Regions from separate parts of the Nocardioides pacificus genome, predicted to be linked through region 2. Evidence: predicted binding sites of a transcription regulator. Region 2 holds the regulator's gene; each other region holds the start of a gene.

Region 1 (5,030 bases), on a different contig from region 2:
CTCTCACCGGTGGTGAGGGCGCTCTGCATCTTGCTGAGCTGCTTCTGTCGACGCGAGGCCGGCCGGATGACCAGCAGCCAGAAGATCACCGCGATGGCGATGATGGGCAGGAACTCCACGAAACAGCCTTTCGGACGCACAGCAGGTGAGCAGATGACCGCCGCAGGTGCAGCGCTCAGGGGGTCGAGTCTAGTCGTCCAGGCGTACGACGAGCGCCCCGGGCACCGCGAGTGACGGGCGAGGCCGGGCCGCCCTCACTCCTCGAAGAGGGGCTCGTCCCCGAACGGATAGGCCGAGGGCGGCGCTGTGAGCCCGAGGTGCTGCCAGGCCGCGGGGGTGGCGATCCGCCCGCGCGGCGTGCGGGCCAGGAAGCCCATCCGCACCAGGAACGGCTCGGCGACCTCCTCGACCGTCTCGCGCTCCTCGCCGACTGCGACGGCAAGGGTGGAGACGCCGACCGGTCCCCCGCCGAAGCGCCGGCACAGGACGTCGATGACGCCGCGGTCGAGCCGGTCGAGACCGCACTGGTCGACCTCGTAGAGGTCCAGCGCGGCGTGCGCGATCGGCAGCGTCACCACGCCGTCGGCGCGGACCTGGGCGAAGTCGCGCACCCGGCGCAGCAGCCGGTTGGCGATCCGCGGCGTGCCCCGCGAGCGGGACGCGATCTCCGCGGAGCCCTCGTCGGTGAGCTCCACGCCGAGCAGGCCGGCGGAGCGGTGCACGATCTGGTCGAGCTCGTGGGGCTCGTAGAACTCGAGGTGGGCGGTGAACCCGAACCGGTCGCGCAGCGGGCCGGGCAGCAGTCCCGCGCGCGTGGTGGCTCCGACGAGCGTGAACGGCGGGATCTCGAGCGGGATCGCCGTCGCTCCGGGTCCCTTGCCGATGACGACGTCGACCCGGAAGTCCTCCATCGCCATGTAGAGCATCTCCTCGGCCGGGCGCGACATCCGGTGGATCTCGTCGACGAAGAGGACGTCACCCTCGTTCATGCCCGACAGGATCGCCGCCAGGTCGCCGGCGTGGGTGATGGCGGGCCCGCTGGTCAGGCGCAGGGGGGTCGACATCTCGCCGGCGATGATCATCGCGAGCGTGGTCTTGCCGAGCCCGGGCGGCCCCGAGAGCAGCACGTGGTCGGGGGCGCGACCCCGCTGGCGGGCGGCCTCGAGGACCAGTCCGAGCTGCTCGCGGACCCGCGTCTGGCCCACCACCTCGTCGAGGCTGCGCGGACGCAGGGCAGCCTCGACGGCTCGCTCGTCGCCCTCGGCCTCGGCGGCGGTCAGCGAGCGCAGGTGGGCCTGCTCGATCGCCGCCAGCTCGTCGACGCCCAGCTCGTCGGTGTCGTCGTCGTAGTTCATCTCAGGCCTTGCTCAGCGTGCGCAGCGCCGCGCGCAGCAGCGCGCCGATGTCCGGGGCGTCGCCCGCGTCGGGGGCGACCGCGTCGACGGCCTTCTCGGCCTCCTTGGCCGACCAGCCCAGGCCCACGAGCGCCTCGTGCACCTGCTCGCGCCAGGCGGGGGCGGCGGGCGCCGCGCCGGGCCGGGCCACTCCGCCGGTGGGCGGGCCGATCCTGTCCTTGAGCTCGAGGATGATCCGCTGGGCGCCCTTCTGGCCGACGCCGGGGACGCGGGTGAGGGTCTTGACGTCCTCGGTGCCGATGGCCCGGCGCAGGTCGTCGGGGCTGAGCACGGCGATGATCGCCTGCGCCAGCTTGGGCCCGACGCCCGACGCGGTCTGGACGAGCTCGAAGACCGTCTTCTCCTCGGCGTCGAGGAAGCCGAAGAGCGTCAGCGAGTCCTCGCGCACGACCATGCTGGTGGGCAGCATCGCCTGCTGGCCGGTGCGCAGCGTCGCGAGCGTGCCGGGGGTGCACATCAGCTCGAGACCGACTCCACCCACCTCCACGACGGCGCTGTTGAGGGTGACGGCGGCGACCTCGCCGCGCACGAACGCGATCATCTCTTCCTCCCTGCGGCAGCGACGGCTGCATCGATCCGGGCCTGCGCGCCTCCGCGCCAGATGTGGGTGATGGCCAGCGCCAGCGCGTCGGCGGCGTCGGCCGGCTTCGGTGGCGCCGAGAGCCGCAGGATGCGCGTCACCATCGCGCCCACCTGGGCCTTGTCGGCGCGGCCGCTGCCGGAGACCGCGGCCTTCACCTCGCTGGGGGTGTGCAGCGCGACCGGCAGCCCGCGGCGGGCGGCGCACACCATCGCGATACCGCTGGCCTGCGCGGTGCCCATCACCGTGCTGACGTCGGAGCGGGCGAAGACCCGCTCGATGGCGACCGCGTCGGGCTGGTACTCGTCGAGCCAGGCGTCGACGCCCTTCTCGATCGTGACCAGCCGGATCGGCACCGGCTCGGAGGCCGAGGTGCGCAGCACGTTGACGTCCACCATCGTCAGGGGGCGGCCGACCTCGCCGTCGACGACGCCCATCCCGCACCGGGTGAGTCCGGGATCGATCCCGAGGACACGCATGAGCAACCTTCCGTCCGAACACCTGTTCGGAGGAACGCTATCCCGCCGCCCACGCCGTACGGCGCAGGACACGCGGGCCGCGCGCCGTGCCGGACGGTCGATGCTCACTCCTCCTCGAGCGCCGCCATGACCTCGTCGGACACGTCGTGGTTGGCGAAGATGTTCTGCACGTCGTCGAGGTCCTCGAGGACGTCGACGAGGCGGAACATCTTCGCGGCGGCGTCCTTGTCGAGCTCGACCTGCAGGTCGGGCACGAACGACGCGTCGGCGGAGTCGTAGTCGATGCCGGCCGCCTGCAGGGCGGTGCGCACCGCGACCAGGTCGGTGGCCTCCGAGATCACCTCGAAGGCGTCGCCGAGGTCGTTGATGGTGTCCGCGCCGGCCTCCAGGGTGGCCTCGAGCAGATCGTCCTCGGTGACCGTCTTGCCGTCCTGCTCGGCGGGCACGACGACGACGCCCTTGCGGTGGAAGAGGAACGAGACCGAGCCGGGGTCGGCGAGCGACGCGCCGTTGCGGGTCATCGCGGTGCGGACCTCCATGGCCGCGCGGTTCTTGTTGTCGGTCAGACACTCGATGAGCATCGCGACACCGCTGGGGCCGTAGCCCTCGTACATGATCGTGGAATAGTCCGCGCCACCGGCCTCGGCGCCCGAGCCGCGCTTGACCGCGCGGTCGATGTTGTCGTTGGGGACCGACGACTTCTTGGCCTTCTGGATGGCGTCGTAGAGGGTGGGGTTGCCGCCGATGTCGCCGCCGCCCATCCGGGCCGCGACCTCGATGTTCTTGATGAGCTTGGCGAACATCTTGCCGCGCTTGGCGTCGATCGCGGCCTTCTTGTGCTTGGTCGTCGCCCATTTGGAGTGGCCAGACATACGTCCCTCTTCTACTCGGACTAGGTGCGCGGGCGTCGCGCTCTCAGCAGCTGCGCAGGCGACGCCGTCAACGAAGGCCCTGTCGGGCCGCGACGATCCTACCTGTGCCCGCCGACGTGGGGCGGGGCAGCCGGAACAGCAGGTCGACGGCCCGGTGACGCCGGGCTCGCACCAGTCCGGCTCCGGCCAGCAGCGGGCAGCCGATCGCCGCGGCCAGCAGCGGGAGCGGAGCCCTCACGCCGCACGCCACCAGCAGCTCGACCACCAGCAGGCTGACCAGCAGGTGGCAGGCGTAGTAGACGACCGAGGAGCGTCCCACCGACGCCAGCACTCCCCAGCGCACGCGCCCCACCGCCGATGCCAGCTCCACCGGCACCCGCGGACCCACGAGCCGGGCCAGCAGGTCGCCGACGAGGAACCACCCCAGCAGGGACACGAAACGGTGCAGCTCGGGATCGCTCAGCAGCCCGGGCTCGAGCAAGTCCGCGGCCAGCACCAGGCAGGGGCCGGCGAGGGTCCGCACGGTGGCCGGCAGTGGCGTCGCGAGCAGATGGAACACGAAGAGGTAGGCCAGGAACCACAGGTAGGTCGGCGGGTCGTAGGCGAGCCGGCCGAGGAAGTCCCACGGCACCCCTCCCCCGCTCCGCAGCACGTGGACCGTCAGGTGCAGCCCGTCGAGCGCGGCCCACACGGCGTACGGCCAGGCCAGCGCGCGGAGCTTGCCCTCGACGTGGTGCCGGGCGCCCTTGGCCAGCGAGCGCGGCAGCAGCAGACCGGACAGCAGCACCAGCAGCGGCATCCGACAGGGCTCGAGCTCGGTGTTGAGGATCGTCAGCGGCGTCGGCACCGGCCGGTCGGCGACGCCGGCGACGACGAGCTCGGCGTGAAGCAGCACCACCGCGAGGACACACGCACCCCGGATGCCGTCCATCCAGCTCTGTCGGGCCATTCGGGTCAGGCTTCCCACGCCGGATCACCAGGCGGCCAGGAACCGTCGAGCGGCGAGGGAACAGCCGATGAACCTTGTCGGCGGCTCAGGCCAAGCGGACCAGGTCCACGAACAGCCGGTGCATCCGGTGGTCGCCGCCGACCTCGGGGTGGAAGGAGGTGGCCATCAGGGCCCCTTGGCGTACGGCGACCGCGTGGTCGTGGGTGCGCGCAAGCACCTCGACCTCGGGTCCGGTCTCCTCGACCCACGGCGCCCGGATGAAGACCGCGTGCACCGGGTCGTCCAGACCGACGACGTCGAGGTCGCCCTCGAAGGAGTCGACCTGCCGGCCGAAGGCGTTGCGGCGCACGGTCACGTCGAGCCCACCGAGGGTCTCCTGGCCGGCGGCGCCGCCGCGGATCCGGTCGGCGAGCATGATCATCCCGGCGCAGGTGCCGAAGGTGGGCATGCCGTCCTTGATCCGCTGCTGGAGCGGGTCGAAGAGGTCGAAGGTCCGGGCCAGCTTGGCCATCACCGTCGACTCGCCGCCGGGCAGCACGAAGCCGTCGCAGCGCTCGAGCTCGGACACACGTCGTACGCCGATCGCGGTGGCGCCCAGCGAGCCGAGGGCCTGCAGGTGCTCGCGCACGTCGCCCTGCAGGGCGAAGACCCCGATGGTGGGGGAAGACATCAGTGACTCCAGGAAGGGGGGACGGAGGAGACGATCAGGGGCGGGTCGATCAGGGGCGGGTCGAT
Region 2 (5,030 bases):
GAACCAGACGGGAGAGTTGAACGAGAAGTACTGGTGCACGAGCAGCCAGGTCAGCTCGTGCTCGAAGATCTCGGCGTCGGCCGCCGAGGCGAAGTAGCCGTGCTCGATGCCGGCCTTGGTGTAGGTCTTCACGACCCGGTCGACGAGCTGCTTCAGACCGGTCTCGCGGGCGTCGGTGCCGACGGCGCCGCGGAAGTACTTCGTCGTGACGATCGTGGAGGCGTTGACGCTCCAGAAGTCAGGGAACTCGACGCCACGCTGCTCGAAGACGGCCTCGCCGGTCTTCCAGTTGGTCTGGACGACGTCGCGGCGCTCCCAGGTGATCTCGTCGTAGGGGTGCACGCCCTTGGTGCTGAAGACTCGCTCGATCTTCAGTGCTGCTCCGGCCTTGCGCCTGGATCCGCTGACAGTCTCCGTCATGGGCCTCTCCTTGTTTCGCCTGGTGACTTCATTGTCGCCCGCACCGGGCCTGGTCATCTCCGGTGCGGGATCTAGCTGTCTCAACGTGGTGCGCCCGGCACGCAGCTTCCCCACTACGTGCCGGGCGGTCTGTGGTCAGCCCGTCGGCTGAGGGTCGCGCACGCCACCGACACTCGGGTCGGCCAGCGGCTCGCGCTCGGCTCGCAGCATCGCGATCTCGGCCTCGAAGTCATCCGCGGACTCGAAGGCCCGGTAGACGCTCGCGAAGCGGAGATAGGCGACCTCGTCCAGCTGACGCAGGGGGCCGAGGATCGCGAGCCCGACCTCGTGCGCCGGGACCTCCGCCCAGCCTTCACTGCGCAGTGTGTCCTCCACCGTCTGCCCCAGGCAGTCGAGCTGGTCCGCGGTGACCGGTCGGCCCTTGCAGGCCTTGCGGACACCGGAGATCGCCTTCTCCCGGGTGAACGGCTCGGTGGCACCCGACCGCTTGAGCACGGTCAGCTGCATCTGCTCCACGGTCGTGAACCGCTTCTTGCAGGCCGAGCAGGTGCGGCGACGGCGAATCGAGCCGCCGTCGTCGGCGACGCGCGAGTCGAGCACCTTGGTGTCGGTGTTCCGGCAGTAGGGACAGTGCATCGCGGTGCTCCTCTCGGGCGTCGTACGGCGTCCTCCGGGCATGCCACAGAGACCCTCGCGGGGCGGTCGTGGCTGTGGAGAACGCTGCGTCTTCTGTGGATAACAAGCGGCTACCTGTGGGCTATCCCCTAGTCGATTGTGAACTAGATGTGGATAACCACAACGGTGTAACTACTAGATGTAGTGGAACCGTACGCCCGGGCCGGAGTTAAGGCAAGCGCGCCCGGCGTGTCGTACGGACCAGTTCTGGCCGGCCGCCACCCCCTCCGGAAAAGTGCAGGTCAGCGGGTTGGTAGCGACATTGCCCGACCTGCTTGACTGGTGACTCACGCTGACTCGAACCGAAGGTGACTCCATGAGCCGTCGTACGTCGCGCACCGGCGCACTGACCCTCGCCCTGCTTCTCCTGCCCGGACTGAGCCTCGTGGGCTGCAGCTCCGACGACGAGCCCGATCAGGACGCCGGCCCCGTCCTCGAGTCCCCCACCGGGACCGGCGAGGTGCCGGACCCTGACGCTCTGCCCGACGGCTACCCGGAGGCCGACGCCCCTGTGATCGCCGGCGAGCTCGTCTCCACAGCCAGCGAGGAGACCGACACCGGCACGAGCTTCAACATCTTGGTGTCCCCCGACTCGGAGGTGGAGGCTGCCGTCGACGAGGCCGTCGCCAAGCTCGTCGACAAGGGCTGGAAGGACAACAGCACGGCCGGCGCATCGGCGCACGTCCTGGTCAAGGGAGCGGACACCGCCGTCATCCAGGCGATCGACGACGAGGCTGACGGCCTGGTGAGCTACAACATCGTGATGGAGTAGACCGCCCGACCACTCGTCGCCCGCTCGTTCGACGCGACGGATAGGCTCACCGCGGGACATACGAGGAGAATGGTGAGCGTGAGCACGGGGACGAAGGGCAAGCGGGCGGGCGCCCGTCGGGCCGCAGCCGAGCCGCGCAAGAAGCGTGGACTGCTGATGCTGCTGGCCCTGGGCATCACCCTCACGATCATCGCCTGGGGCTATCTCGTCAGCGCGGCGATCGACTTCGGGAGCACGGCACGCGGCGGGGACGCAGGCGCCTGGGGCTTCCTGATCCTCGCCTCGTTCGGCGCCATCGTCTGCCTGTTCACCGCGCTGCTGCTCGGGAGCCGCGTCCTGCGCGAGCTTGGCATCACCCGCCCGCCTGACGAGCGTCCTCGTCCGACCGGCGGTCGGCGCGCCGCCCGCTGACGGACGACCCTGGGTGGGCACGGTCGGTCGAGGCTCTATCAGTCGAGCACGGGGACCCGCAGGCGCTGGCCCGCCATGACCGCAGCCGAGTCGAGGGCGTTGAGACGCTGGATCTCGTCGACCACGTCGCGCGTGTCGCCCGGGGCCGCAATCTCGCTCGCGATGCCCCACAGGGTGTCCCCCGGAGCGACCGCCACCACGCGGGTCTCGGGCGCCGCGCCGGCCTTCTCGGTCGCCACGGAGCCATCGCCCAACACCACGCCGACCGCAAGCATCAGCGAGACCGCCCCTCCCACCACGACCGCGCGACCACGGCGAGTCAGCCGCATCTGAGGCGCGGGTCGCTGGCGAACGGACTGCCGACGAACGGACTGCCGGGGAACGGGAAGCTGTCGAACGGTGTGGACGGCGATGCTGCTCATGGGGACCTCCAGGGGAAGACGGCGGTCGTATCGGACGGGTTGCCCGACGGTGCTGCCGTGTCGACCTGTGTCTACAAGTGACCACCGACAGTCCCTCCGGACCTGGGGAGTCACTCGATCAGACGTTCGATCGAACACATGCTCGAAGTTAGAGCATGTGTTCGAACGAATCAAGAGGGGCGCGCCGACACGCCCTTCGAACAGATGTTTGAACCTGCCCCTGTCGGCGGTCTACGGTAAGGACATCGACGGGCGCGGCGGTGCGGCCGCGTCACGCAAGCAGAGAGGCGCAGCAGATGGCCACAGGCAAGGGCTCCGACAACGACGGCGGCACGACCAAGGCGAAGCCGCCAGGCAAGGGCGCCGGCAAGGTCGCCGGCAAGGTCGCCGTCCTGCCCGACGGACCGCCCGACGCCACCGGCCTGACCCCCCGTCAGCAGCGGGTGCTCAACGTCATCCGGGACTCCATCGAGATGCGCGGCTATCCGCCGAGCATGCGCGAGATCGGTGAGAAGGTCGGGCTGACCAGCTCCTCGTCGGTCGCACACCAGCTCAAGGTGCTCGAGGAGAAGGGCTTCCTCAAGCGCGACCCCAACCGCCCTCGGGCCATCGAGGTCTTCCTGCCCGAGGTGATGGCGGCTCGCCGCTCCATGTCGGCGCCCGACCCGGTCGTCGAGGAGGACTTCGACCCCACCGGCATCGGCGACGCGATGCCGGCCGCGATCAACGTGCCCGTCGTCGGCCGGATCGCGGCAGGTGGCCCGATCCTGGCCGAGGAGCGGGTGGAGGACGTCTTCCCCCTGCCCAAGCAGCTCGTCGGCGACGGCACGCTCTTCCTGCTCGAGGTCTCGGGTGACTCGATGATCGACGCTGCGATCTGCAACGGCGACTACGTCGTGATCCGCCAGCAGCCGACCGCCAACAACGGCGAGATCGTGGCCGCCATGATCGACGGCGAGGCCACCGTCAAGACCTTCCAGCGCAAGGACGGTCAGGTCTGGCTGCTGCCCCACAACACGGCGTACGAGCCAATTGACGGGACTCACGCCACAATACTCGGTAAGGTCACGGCAGTCCTGCGTCGCATGTGACCCCTCGGGGTCGGGCGCGGGAGCCGTCAGGGTCATTCCTGATGGGCAGTCCGGGCAGCCTGCAGGAGGGTGGGGGGAGTGACGATCACACGTCGACCGGAGGCGGCACCCCGCCCATGGGCGTCAGCGCGGACCGCGCTGGCGCCGAGCCCTCGGCTGCGTCGAGGGCTCCTCGAGCTCGCGGTCCTGGCCTCCCTCTACGTCGCCTACAGCGCCAGCAGACTGGTGGCCGACGACGCGTTCGAGCCCGCTCACGAGCGGGCGATCCAGCTGCTCCACCTCGAGCGCCTGATCGGACTCGACATCGAGGTCGGGCTCAACCAGTGGTTCGCGGCGGTCTCCTGGGCGGGGCTGGCCGCTTCCTACTGGTATGCCACGGCGCACTACGTCGTCACCCTGGTCGCGCTGGTCTGGCTCTACCTCCGGGGCCGGGCGGCCTACGTCCCGGCGCGGACGGCGCTGCTGGCGGCCACCGTCCTGGGCCTGGTGATGTACCTGCTGCTGCCCACTGCTCCGCCGCGCCTGGTCGACGGCTACGTCGACGTCCTGCACCTGCATGCCGCTGACGGCTGGTGGGGCGCCGATGCCTCGGCACCCAAGGGCCTCGGCGACCTGACCAACCAGCTGGCGGCCTTCCCCTCACTGCACGCGGGGTGGGCGCTGTGGGTGGCGATCGTGGTGCACCGCGAAGTGCGCCACCCGCTCGTCCGGTCGGGCGGCTGGCTCTATGCGCTGGTCACCGCGATCGTGATCGTCGGCACCGGCAACCACTGGGTGCTGGACGCCGTGGTGGGTTGGCTGGTCGTGCTGGCCGGGTTCTGGCTCGCGGACCGCTGGGCCGCCCGGCGCCCGCTCGTCGACGCCTGAGGCATCCCGGACCCGGGGCACGTCCGAACCCTCGGTGAACATCGGGTGACACCGGGCGTTCTCGGTGAGACCAACGGCCTCCTGCGTCGTTGAATGAGCCGTGACCACGCCAACCAGGCCATCCGAGCCACTGTCGCCGCCCGAGACCCTCCCCCGCCGTACCGTGCTCGCCACCGGGGCCGGAGCCGCCGGGGCCGGCGCTGCCCTTGCCCTGTCCCCTACCCGCCGGGCGACCGCCGCCACGAGTCGGCGGTCCGTGTTCCAGCACGGCGTCGCCTCGGGCGACCCGATGCCCGACCGGGTCGTCCTGTGGACCCGCGTCACCCCGACCGCGGCGAGCGTGCCCGGTTCGGGCAAGGGTCCCCGGGTCAG
Region 3 (5,030 bases), on a different contig from region 2:
TTGACGTCCAGGGCGTAGCCGAGAGCCATCCCCAGCCCAAGTCCGCCCCGGGCGATCGACAGGACGAGATCCGGCTCGTAGTCGTCGTCCACCACCGTCTGCGCCAGGTCGCGCGCCGCCGCCCCGAACATCTCGTAAGTCAGGACCTCGCGCTCGTCGCTCATGCGGACATCATGGCCCACGGCCGGTGCCGGGCCTACAGGTCGGGCCCAGAGAACAGGCCTAGAGATCAGGCCTAGAGATCAGGTACGTCGAGGTCCGCGCGCAGCTCGTCGCGGATCACCGCGAAGGCCAGCCCCGCGGGATAGCCCTTCCGGGCCAGCATCCCGGCGAGACGACGGGTCGCCTTGTCCGGCTCCAGGCCGGCGACCGAGCGCAGCTTCTTGCGCACCAGCGCCCGAGCCGCGGCCTCCTCGTCGGCAGGATCGATCTCGTCGAGGGCCTCACGGGCCAGCTCGTCGTCGATGCCCTTGCGTCGCAGCTCCTGGGCGAGCGCCCGCCGGGCGAGCCCCTTGCCCGGCTGCCGGCTCTCGACCCACGCCCGGGCGAAGGTCCGGTCGTTGACCAGGCCGACCTCCTCGAAGCGGTTCAGGAGGCGCTCCGCCACGTCGGTGGGGACGTTCTTCTTGGCCAGCTTGTCGCTGAGCTCCTGGCGCGAGCGCGCCTGGCCGGTCAGCTGGTCGAGCAGGATCTTGCGCGCCACTGCCTCCTGGTCGGCCTCGGGGCCGAGGGCCACGGGGTCCGGCGGGAGTACCTCGGCCTCCGGGGCGACCGAGCGGATCCAGGCAGCTACCCCCGCCGCCACGTCACCGCGCCAGGGATCCTCCGGCTCGGTCGTCACCGAGTCGGAGTCCCTGCGTCGCGGATCGGCCTCAGAAGGCGTCGACACCAGTCGGCTCGGCCGGAGCGTCGACCTGCGGGCCGACACCCAGCTTCTCGAGGATCTTCTTCTCGAGCTCGTTGGCCAGGTCGGGGTTGTCGCGCAGGAACTTGCGGGAGTTCTCCTTGCCCTGGCCGAGCTGGTCGCCCTCGTAGGTGTACCAGGCGCCGGCCTTGCGGACGAGGCCGGCATCCACGCCCACATCGATCAGGCCGCCCTCACGACTGATGCCCTTGCCGTACATGATGTCGAACTCAGCCTGCTTGAACGGCGGGGCGACCTTGTTCTTGACGATCTTGATGCGGGTCCGGTTGCCCACCATCTCGGTGCCGTCCTTGAGCGTCTCGATGCGTCGCACGTCGAGGCGAACCGAGGCATAGAACTTCAGCGCCTTGCCACCGGTGGTGGTCTCGGGCGAGCCGAACATGACGCCGATCTTCTCGCGCAGCTGGTTGATGAAGATCATCGTGGTGCCCGAGCTGTTGAGGGCACCGGTCATCTTGCGCAGCGCCTGGCTCATCAGTCGCGCCTGCAGACCGACGTGGCTGTCGCCCATCTCGCCCTCGATCTCGGCGCGCGGGACCAGCGCGGCCACGGAGTCGACGACGATGAGGTCCAGCGCTCCGGAGCGGATCAGCATGTCGGCGATCTCGAGCGCCTGCTCACCGGAGTCGGGCTGCGAGACCAGCAGGGCGTCGGTGTCGACGCCCAGCGCCTTGGCGTACTCGGGGTCGAGGGCGTGCTCGGCGTCGATGAACGCGACGATGCCGCCGGCGGCCTGGGCGTTCGCGACCGCGTGCAGCGCCACCGTGGTCTTGCCGGAGGACTCCGGACCGTAGATCTCGACGACGCGCCCACGCGGCAGTCCACCGATGCCCAGCGCGACGTCGAGCGCGATCGCGCCGGTGGGGATCACGCCCAGCGCAGCGCGCGTCTCCTCGCCGAGACGCATGATCGAGCCCTTGCCGAACTGCTTCTCGATGCCTGCCAGTGCGGCGTCCAAGGACTTGTTGCGATCTCCTGCGGCCATGTCATTCCATCCAATCTCAGGGCTCATGAAGAGCCCACGGTGTGGTGTAGCGAGTCGTGTTCGTCTGTGGGAGGAACGCTAGACAAGACCACCGACAGTGCCGGACTTCCCCGTCACCCTGGGGACAACCATCGCCCCTGCGTCACCTGTGGAGACACCTTAGCCCGAACAGGTGTTCGACCCCCAGCTCACCCCCGCGTGTCGCTGGAAGTTTTCTATTGCGCACAATTGAATTGCCTACTACCTTGAAGAGCCGATCATCCCCACCGATCAACTCCAAGCGAAGGACGCCTCTATGGACGCCATCTACACCGCCGAAGCCCTTGCCACCGGAGAGGGCCGCAACGGCCACGGCAGCACCCCCGACGGACGCCTGTCCCTGGACCTGGCCATCCCCAAAAAGATGGGCGGCACCGGCGATGGCACCAACCCCGAGCAGCTCTTCGCCGTCGGCTACGCCGCCTGCTTCCACTCCGCGCTGCAGATGGTCGCGCGCCAGGCGAAGGCCGACGTGACCGACTCCGCGGTCGGCGCCAGCGTCAGCATCGGCGCCCTCGACGGCGGCGGCTTCGGTCTGGCCGTCACCCTCGAGGTCACGCTCCCGAGCCTGTCGAAGGACGAGGCGATGGCCCTCACCGAGCAGGCGCACCAGGTGTGCCCCTACTCCAACGCCACCCGCGGCAACATCGAGGTGACCCTCGTCGTCAACGACGACGAGTGAGCCTGCCTCAGCGCAGGCTCTCCGGCAGGCGCTGATCGCGCCACACCGCCGCCCAGACCTCCTTCGCCGGCACGCCGGCGTCGAGGGCCTGGGTGACGGTGCGATTGCCCAGCTCCGCGATGACATGGTGCTCGGCGAAGAGCGTCGCCTGCACGCCCAGCCCCTCTTCGAGCCGGGACCAGAACTCCGTGAACCTCATCGAGCCCGCCTCATCCGGTCTCGGTGCCCCGCAGCACGTAGCCCACGTCGTACACGTGATGGACGATGTCGTGCAGGTGGTAGCGCCCGAAGGTGGTCACGGTGAACGCGCTGCCGTCGCTGCGCTGGCCACGCCGCTCGAGCTGCTCGGGGGCCACCTGGGCGTAGTGTCCGGCCACCGTCCCGGCCGCCTCGATGAGGTCGATCTCGACCTGCGTCGGGTCCTGGGCGGCATAGTCGCCCTCGATCGCGGACGCGTCCTGGTCCCAGTTCGCGAAGGTCGGCGCGTCCTCGGTGAGCATCAGCTGCAGCCGCTCGTCGAAGAGTCGGTGGACGTCGCGCACGTGGCAGGCGTACTCCAGCACCGACCAGACGTCCTCGCTGGGCCGCTCACGCACGTCGGCGGCGGCGCGGAGCACCTCGCTCCAGGCGAGCGTCGTGACGCGCAGGAGCTCGGGCAGGTCAGCCACCTCGACGGCTTGCGCATCGAAGCCGCAGTCGGGGCACGGGCGGTCCAGGACCCAGGTCCAGTCCTTGGTGTCAGGGGTCAGCACGGCGCCATTGTCGCAGCCGCCGCAACGCCGGGACACCGGTGCTGGGACAATGGCCGTTATGGCCGAGTTCTCGACCCGTTCCGCGATTGAATCCGACCTCGCCGCGATCTCGGCGATCTACACGCACGCGGTGGAGCACTCGCACACCACCTTCGACCTCGAGCCACCCGACATGGACCACTGGCGGGCGCGCCTCGACGGGCAGCACCCCGGTGACCATCTGCTGGTGGCGACCGACGACACCGACACCGTGGTGGGTTACGCCTACTCCTGGTCGTTCCGTCCCCGACCGGCCTACGACCTCACCCGGGAGACGTCCATCTATCTGGATCGGTCCGTACGAGGTCTGGGCGTCGGGCGTCTGCTCTACCCCGCCCTGCTTCAGACGATGGCGGTGTCCGGCGTGCACACCGCCATCGCTGCGGTCGCGCTGCCCAACCCTGCCAGCGAGCGCCTGCACCAGTCGGTCGGCTTCGAGAAGCTGGGTGTGATGCGCGAGGTCGGTCGCAAGTTCGACCAGTGGATCGACATGGCGTGGTACCAGAAGATGCTCGTCAACCTCCCCTGAGCTCAGGAGGCCCAGCGTGATTCAGCTCAGCCCCGTGCATCTGGCCCGCGCTGCCGTGCGCTGGTCCCTGGGTCACGCTGTGCCCCGCACGGTTCTGCGTCGATCAGCCAAGCAGGGCGACCTCCATGGGCGGATGTTCGTCGCCACCCAGTCGGGCGGGCTGGCGGCGCTCGACCCGGTCCTGGACGAGCTGCGCACGCACAGCCCCTTCTACCGCGGGAGGTACGCCTCGGTGAGCGTGGACAACGCCGCAGTGCGGGCCCTGTTGTCCACCCCTGATGCGGGCTCGGGGGTCGTGCCCGCAAACGGGAGAAGCGGCCTCGCCCGGCTGCAGACGTGGGCCATGCGGGACGCGCCGCTCGGCCCCCTCACCCCGCCCTCCCTGTTGGTGACCGAGCCGCCGGATCACACCCGCTACCGCAAGCTCGTCTCGCGTGTCTTCAGCGTCCGGGCGGTCGAGAGGCTGCGCGGACGCACTGAGGAGATCGCCGCCCAGCTCCTCGACCAGATCGACCCACGCAGTCCGGCCGACCTCGTCGCGACGTACTGCAGCCTGCTGCCCGTCACCGTGATCGCGGAGATCCTCGGCGTCCCGGAGCGCGACCGCGAGAAGGTACTCAGGTTCGGCGCCGCGGCCGCGCCCAGCCTCGACCTCGGACTCTCCTGGCGAGAGTTCCGTCATGTCGAAGCGGCGCTGCGCGCGTTCGACCACTGGCTGGGGCAGCACCTCGACGACCTGCGACGACAGCCGGGCGACGACCTGCTCAGCCAGCTCGTCTCCGCTCAGGAGGACGGGGTGAGCCTCACAGACACCGAGCTGAGATCCACCGCCGGGCTGGTGCTCGCGGCCGGCTTCGAGACCACCGTCAACCTGCTCGGCAACGGCATCGCGCTGCTCGCGGCCCACCCCGAGCAGCGCAGGCTGCTCACCGAGCGCGAGGATCTGTGGCCCAACGCGGTCGACGAGGTGCTGCGAGTCGACCCGCCGGTGCTCCTCACCGGACGCGTCGCCCTGACCGACACCGAGGTCGCGGGCGTCTCGATGCGGCGCGGATCCGTGATGGTCGCGCTGCTGGCCG

Evidence for each region. Region 2 encodes LexA, which represses DNA repair genes until DNA is damaged. Its sites were predicted from a motif close to TCGAACANNTGTTCGA; they were not measured.
Region 1: the regulator LexA is predicted to act here: its motif matches at 2,489-2,504, upstream of ruvC (crossover junction endodeoxyribonuclease RuvC).
Region 3: the regulator LexA is predicted to act here: its motif matches at 2,075-2,090, upstream of recA (recombinase RecA).

The regions. Positions count from the first base shown of each region.
Region 1 is NZ_BAAHCI010000003.1:89,991-95,020, forward strand. Features, by position in the region: gene yajC (preprotein translocase subunit YajC) at 1-119, opposite strand, end outside; gene ruvB (Holliday junction branch migration DNA helicase RuvB) at 255-1,355, opposite strand; gene ruvA (Holliday junction branch migration protein RuvA) at 1,357-1,956, opposite strand; gene ruvC (crossover junction endodeoxyribonuclease RuvC) at 1,953-2,474, opposite strand; gene ACYU7L_RS00950 (YebC/PmpR family DNA-binding transcriptional regulator) at 2,579-3,346, opposite strand; gene ACYU7L_RS00955 (acyltransferase family protein) at 3,414-4,295, opposite strand; gene pdxT (pyridoxal 5'-phosphate synthase glutaminase subunit PdxT) at 4,381-4,965, opposite strand; gene ACYU7L_RS00965 (DUF6891 domain-containing protein) at 5,030-5,030, opposite strand, start outside.
Region 2 is NZ_BAAHCI010000005.1:1,381,140-1,386,169, reverse strand. Features, by position in the region: gene ACYU7L_RS09290 (vitamin B12-dependent ribonucleotide reductase) at 1-420, opposite strand, end outside; gene nrdR (transcriptional regulator NrdR) at 556-1,056, opposite strand; gene ACYU7L_RS09280 (hypothetical protein) at 1,412-1,867, shown strand; gene ACYU7L_RS09275 (hypothetical protein) at 1,946-2,278, shown strand; gene ACYU7L_RS09270 (LysM peptidoglycan-binding domain-containing protein) at 2,317-2,607, opposite strand; gene lexA (transcriptional repressor LexA) at 2,997-3,791, shown strand; gene ACYU7L_RS09260 (phosphatase PAP2 family protein) at 3,870-4,658, shown strand; gene ACYU7L_RS09255 (alkaline phosphatase D family protein) at 4,759-5,030, shown strand, end outside.
Region 3 is NZ_BAAHCI010000014.1:108,624-113,653, forward strand. Features, by position in the region: gene ACYU7L_RS16920 (phosphoribosyltransferase) at 1-164, opposite strand, end outside; gene ACYU7L_RS16925 (regulatory protein RecX) at 236-841, opposite strand; gene recA (recombinase RecA) at 873-1,910, opposite strand; gene ACYU7L_RS16935 (organic hydroperoxide resistance protein) at 2,206-2,631, shown strand; gene ACYU7L_RS16940 (DUF3046 domain-containing protein) at 2,639-2,830, opposite strand; gene ACYU7L_RS16945 (DinB family protein) at 2,841-3,383, opposite strand; gene ACYU7L_RS16950 (GNAT family N-acetyltransferase) at 3,442-3,951, shown strand; gene ACYU7L_RS16955 (cytochrome P450) at 3,968-5,030, shown strand, end outside.